DNA from 2 places in the Pseudomonas sp. FW305-7 genome. Region 2 is predicted to be linked to the other one. Evidence: predicted binding sites of a transcription regulator. Region 2 holds the regulator's gene; the other holds the start of a gene.

Region 1 (3,092 bases), on a different contig from region 2:
AGAAGCACACCACGCCCGCCGCCAGACCGATCACCAGTGCGCCCATCGGGCCCACGGTGCCGGCAGCCGGAGTAATCGCTACGAGGCCGGCAACCACACCCGAGGCGATGCCCAGTGCGCTTGGCTTACCGTGAGTGATCCACTCGGCAAACATCCAGCCCAGTGCAGCAGCAGCGGTAGCAATCTGGGTGACCAGCATCGCCATGCCGGCAGTGCCGTTGGCCGCAGCAGCAGAACCGGCGTTGAAGCCGAACCAGCCAACCCACAGCATCGCCGCGCCCATCAGGGTGTAACCCAGATTGTGCGGAGCCATCGGGGTGGTCGGGAAACCTTTGCGCTTGCCCAGAACCAGGCAGCAGATCAGACCGGCAACACCGGCGTTGATGTGCACCACGGTGCCGCCCGCGAAGTCGAGCACGCCCCAGTCCCACATCAGGCCGCCGTTACCGGACCAGACCATGTGCGCGATCGGTGCGTAAACCAGGGTGAACCAGATGCCCATGAAGATCAGCATCGCGGAGAACTTCATCCGCTCGGCGAACGCACCGACGATCAACGCCGGGGTGATGATCGCGAAAGTCATCTGGAAGGTGACGAACACTGCCTCAGGAAACAACGCCGCAGGCCCGGTCAGGCTGGCTGGCGTGATGCCCGCGAGGAACGCCTTGCCGAAGCCGCCGACAAAGGAGTTGAAGTTGACGACGCCCTGCTCCATGCCGGTGGTGTCGAACGCGATGCTGTAGCCGTAAATGACCCACAGGACGCTGATCAGACCGGTAATGGCGAAGCATTGCATCATCACGGAAAGAATGTTTTTCGAGCGAACCATGCCGCCGTAGAACAGCGCCAGGCCCGGGATGGTCATGAACAGCACGAGGGCCGTCGAGGTGAGCATCCAGGCAGTGTCGCCGGAATTGAGGACCGGGGCCGCCACTTCGTCTGCCGCCATGGCAAGGCTGGGCATTACGATGGACAACAGGGCTCCTAGCCCTGCGAATTTACGCAGAGTCATATTGTTTTCTCCTGGGGCGTTGGGGTTTGTGGCGGCGTTTAAATCGCGTCGGTATCGGTTTCGCCGGTACGGATGCGAATCGCCTGTTCCAGATTGACCACGAAGATCTTGCCGTCACCGATCTTGCCGGTGTTAGCCGCCTTGGTGATCGCCTCGATCACCCGATCCAGATCCTTGTCGTCGATGGCCACGTCGATTTTCACCTTGGGCAGAAAATCGACCACATATTCCGCGCCGCGATACAGCTCGGTGTGACCCTTCTGCCGGCCGAAGCCTTTGACTTCAGTAACGGTAATGCCCTGCACGCCGATTTCGGACAGCGACTCGCGCACGTCGTCCAACTTGAACGGCTTGATGATGGCAGTGACTAGCTTCATGAAACTCTCTCCCGAATTGGTGGACTTGCCCCAGGAAAACAAACCCGACTCAAGTCTAAGCGCAGTGCCTGGCTTTGTAACGCATCGCTGACGCCAGCTAACCGCATCAGACGAAACTCCCCGCTTCGCCTGCCGCACTGCATTCGTCACAGCGACTGCATCAGTGCATGGGTCGAAGGTGACTAAGCAGAAACCTTGCCATCTCGCCAAAATCCCCTGATTTCAATCCCTTGGCCGCTGCCGCAAGCCATCCCGCGCAAAAGGCCCAGCGGATACGCACAACAACGGTGCGTCGCCGTCCGTCCGCCTGCGCGAAAAGCGTGCATCCCTGACCACGAGATTGACTATAGACACTGCGTGATACACTGCCGGCCATTGTTTCCAGGACATCCACCATGCTCGCGCCCAAAGACTTCCTCGACGCCCTGAGCGGCACCGCCTCCCGCCTGTTCAGCGGCGACACCCCGCTGCCGAAAGCCGAAATCGAAAGCCAGTTCAAGATGCTGCTGCAGAGTGCCTTCAGCAAACTCGATCTGGTCAGCCGTGAAGAGTTCGATAGTCAGATGGTTGTACTGGCCCGCACACGAGCCCGCCTCGAAAGCCTAGAAGCCAAGGTTGCCGAGATGGAAGCCAAGCTGACACCGCCCGCTGAATAATCCGCGCCCCCTGTAGGAGCTGCCGAAGGCTGCGATCTTTTGATCTCCAGCCCTTCAACCATCCCGGCAACGTCCTACAACCTGCACCACCGCCGTCCGATTGCGCCGAAAAGCCCAGGTTTCTAAGCTCATCCGATGCTGAATGTTCAGCACCGGGTTTGGCGACCTGGACAGCTTAAGGCGCACGACAACCATGATGGCGGCTACATTTACCGCCACATCGTTTCATGGCGGTTGTGCGTGGGAGACCTTCGGGTCTGCCGGGTTCCTTTTGCTCCGGTTCGCCAACCCGCGTACAACTGCCACCCAATCGTTTGGCGACGATTGAGGGCAGCCCCTTAAGCAAGAGGAACTGCTCAATGAATCAAGAAGAGACTTATCTAAAACCTTACATCTTCACCCGCCACAAACTCCCCCTCCACGCCCTCCTCATCCAGAACCAACCCTGGTTCTGCGCCCGAGACCTGAGCCGCCTGCTGCATATCTACCTCAACGAACGCATGCTGCGAAAACTCGATCCCGACCAATACCAGACCCGCAAAACCCTGATCCACAATCAAATCGAAAACACCCTGCTGATCAGCGAATCCGGCATCTACGCCCTCCTCGTCTACCACTACTGCCCCGAATACCGAGCGCTACGCGAATGGCTCACCCACCAGGTCATCCCCACCCTGCGCGACGCCCAACACCCCACCACAAACGAACGTCCACACCTGAGCCTGCTCAGTTGGCCGGACATGACGTTGAGTTTGTTGCACTGGAATAACCAGCCGTGGATTCGGTTGCAGGATGTGCCGTTGATGATGGTGGAACGGGAAGAGTCGAAGCGCCCAATGACGGGGCCATGGTGGAAAAGGGCTTCGCGGATGCTGCAATCGCTATAAGACCGCATGCCGGAGCTGAGCCCTGCGCAAATCGTAAGTCGACTGAAGATTCATCCAGAACTCAGGCGTGGTGTTGAGATGAATGGCAAGTCTGATTGCCAAGTCAGCGCAGATCCTCAGCTGGCATTTCACAAGCTTTTCGATCTCACTTTCGGGCCAT
Region 2 (3,092 bases):
GGGTCTTTTCCTTATGCTTTTTGAGTTGTTTATCCAGCTTGTCGGTCAAGGCGTCGATCGCCGCGTACATATCGGTATGTTCCGCATTGGCGACCACTTCGCTGCCGGGTATATGCAAGGTGGCTTCGATTTTCTGCTTCAGCTTTTCGACGCACATCGTGACTTGCACGTTGGTGATCTTGTCGAAATGTCGTTCCAGTCGTTGGAGTTTTTCCTCGATGTAGGAACGCAGAGGTTGGGTCACTTCCAGTTGGTGTCCACTGATGTTGACTTGCATACAGCTTCTCCTTCGTTGCCAGTGCATAAAGCGGCAGGCTGGATAGCCTGCCACTGGAACGCTGTAACGTGGCTTACATCAACCGCTTGCGTTCGCTCGAAGGCGCGATCCCTAAGGACTCGCGGTACTTGGCGACGGTGCGGCGAGCCACCTGAATGCCTTGTGCCTCCAGTAAACCAGCGATCTTGCTGTCACTCAACGGCTTTTTCTGATTTTCCGCCGCAACCAGTTTTTTGATGATCGCGCGGATCGCCGTGGACGAGCATTCACCGCCTTCGGAGGTGCTGACGTGGCTGGAGAAAAAGTATTTCAGTTCATAAATACCGCGCGGGGTATGCATGAATTTCTGTGTGGTCACCCGGGAAATCGTCGATTCATGCATGCCGACCGCTTCGGCGATGTCATGCAGGACCAGCGGCTTCATGGCTTCGTCGCCGTATTCCAGGAAGCCGCGCTGATGCTCGACGATCTGGGTGGCCACTTTCATCAGGGTTTCGTTGCGGCTTTGCAGGCTTTTGATGAACCAGCGAGCTTCCTGCAACTGATTGCGCATGAAAGTGTTGTCGGCGCTGGTATCGGCGCGACGCACGAAACCGGCGTACTGGGCGTTTACCCGCAGGCGTGGCACTGACTCCTGATTCAGCTCGACCAGCCAGCGCTCGTTGTCCTTGCGCACGATGACGTCCGGGACGACATACTCGGCTTCAGTGGATTCGATCTGCGAGCCTGGACGCGGGTTGAGGCTCTGCACCAGTTCGATGACCTGACGCAGCTCGTCTTCCTTGAGCTTCATGCGGCGCATCAACTGGCTGTAATCACGGCTGCCGAGCAAGTCGATGTAGTCGGTGACCAGGCGCTTCGCTTCAGCCAGCCAAGGGGTCTTGGCCGATAGCTGACGCAGTTGCAGCAGCAGGCATTCACTGAGGTTGCGGGCGCCAATGCCTGCCGGTTCGAATTGCTGGATGCGGTGCAGGACGGCTTCGATCTCGTCCAGTTCGATGTCCAGTTCCGGATCGAACGCTTCAAGAATCTCCTCGAGGGTTTCGTCCAGGTAGCCCTGATTGTTGATGCAATCGATCAGGGTCACGGCGATCAGTCGATCGGTGTCGGACATCGGTGCGAGGTTCAATTGCCACAGCAGGTGACTTTGCAGACTTTCGCCAGCGGAGGTGCGGGTGGTGAAATCCCACTCGTCGTCATCGCTGGTTGGCAGGCTGCTGGCACTGGTCTGGTAAACGTCCTCCCAGGCCGTATCGACCGGAAGCTCGTTGGGGATACGCTCGCTCCAGTCGCCGTCCTCAAGGTTATCCACCGTTGGGGCGGTTTCCTGATAGGAGGGTTCCTGGATCTCGGTGTTGGGCTTCTGTTCGGCGTTGTCGGCCAGGGGATCGGAGTTGTCGAAGTCGTCGCCTTCTTCCTGGCGTTCGAGCATCGGATTGGATTCCAGGGCCTCCTGGATTTCCTGTTGCAGATCCAGGGTCGACAATTGGAGCAGGCGGATGGCCTGTTGCAGCTGCGGTGTCATCGTCAGCTGCTGGCCCATTCTCAAGACTAGCGATGGTTTCATGGCAGGGGCTTAACACCTTATTCGCCGGCGCTATGCGCCATCCACTACAGGGCGCCGGAGCGCCAAACTTAAGCAAATTATATGCCTGAAACTGAAGTGTTTGCCTAGAGCGCTGTAACAATTAAAGCGTATTAAATCCTGCTTGAATCGATACAGCACCCGGGCGGCTCACCGGGCACTTTGCGCTTACAGGCGGAATTCGTGGCCCAGATACACTTCCTTGACCAGATCGTTGGCCAGGATGGTCGCGGAGTCACCTTCGGCGATCAGTTGACCGTCGTTGACGATGTAGGCGGTTTCGCAGATGTCCAGCGTCTCACGCACGTTGTGGTCGGTGATCAGTACACCGATGCCCTTGGCCTTGAGATGGTGGATGATCTGCTTGATGTCGCCGACCGAAATCGGGTCGACACCGGCGAACGGTTCGTCGAGCAGGATGAATTTTGGCGCAGTCGCCAGAGCACGGGCGATTTCCACCCGGCGGCGTTCACCACCCGACAGGCTCATGCCGAGGTTGTCGCGGATGTGGCTGATGTGGAATTCCTGCAGCAGGCTTTCCAGCTCTTTGCGACGGCCGGCCTTGTCGAGCTCCTGACGGGTCTCGAGGATGGCCATGATGTTGTCGGCCACCGACAGTTTGCGGAAGATCGATGCTTCTTGCGGCAGATAGCCGATACCGGCCTTGGCGCGGCCATGCATTGGCTGGTGGCTGACGTCCAGATCGTCGATCAGCACGCGACCCTGATCGGCCTGTACCAGGCCGACGATCATATAGAAGCAGGTGGTCTTGCCGGCGCCGTTCGGGCCGAGCAGGCCGACGATCTGGCCGCTGTCGATCGACAGGCTGACGTCACGCACGACCTGGCGGCTTTTATAGGCCTTGGCCAGGTGCTGAGCTTTCAGAGTTGCCATTACTGGGTTTTCTCGTCGGTTTTCTTCTTCGGCTGGATCACCATGTCGATGCGCGGACGCGACTCGGTGACCTTGCTGCCGGTAGCGCGACCGGCGCTGGCGAGTTTCTTCACGGTGTCATAGACGATTTTCTCGCCTTGAGTCGTGTTGTTGTCCTTGTCGACAACCTTGGCCTTGTCGATCAGCACAACGCGGTTTTGCGCGGCGTGGTACTGAATCGTCACGCCCCAGCCCTGAACAGGCTTGGTGTCGCCAGCGGTCTGCAGTTGTTCGAAGTAGGCGAGGTTGCCCACCGAGGTCACCACGTCGATGTCACCGGTCGGCGTGCGAGTGATG

What was found. The regulator sigma-54, encoded in region 2, starts transcription at its own class of promoters, with help from an activator protein. The targets are predictions, from matches to a motif close to ANTGGCATNNANNTTGCTNT.
Positions count from the first base shown of each region.
Region 1: a site for sigma-54 is predicted at 1,573-1,592, ahead of glnK (P-II family nitrogen regulator). Genes of this name have one in related genera too.

Region 1 is NZ_JBYSZA010000002.1:362,228-365,319, reverse strand. Features, by position in the region: gene AC3WMT_RS04735 (ammonium transporter) at 1-1,012, opposite strand, end outside; gene glnK (P-II family nitrogen regulator) at 1,051-1,389, opposite strand; gene AC3WMT_RS04725 (accessory factor UbiK family protein) at 1,785-2,045, shown strand; gene AC3WMT_RS04720 (BRO-N domain-containing protein) at 2,405-2,932, shown strand; gene AC3WMT_RS04715 (HigA family addiction module antitoxin) at 2,927-3,092, opposite strand, start outside.
Region 2 is NZ_JBYSZA010000003.1:155,795-158,886, reverse strand. Features, by position in the region: gene hpf (ribosome hibernation-promoting factor, HPF/YfiA family) at 1-277, opposite strand, end outside; gene AC3WMT_RS05990 (RNA polymerase factor sigma-54) at 351-1,844, opposite strand; gene lptB (LPS export ABC transporter ATP-binding protein) at 2,031-2,756, opposite strand; gene lptA (lipopolysaccharide transport periplasmic protein LptA) at 2,756-3,092, opposite strand, start outside.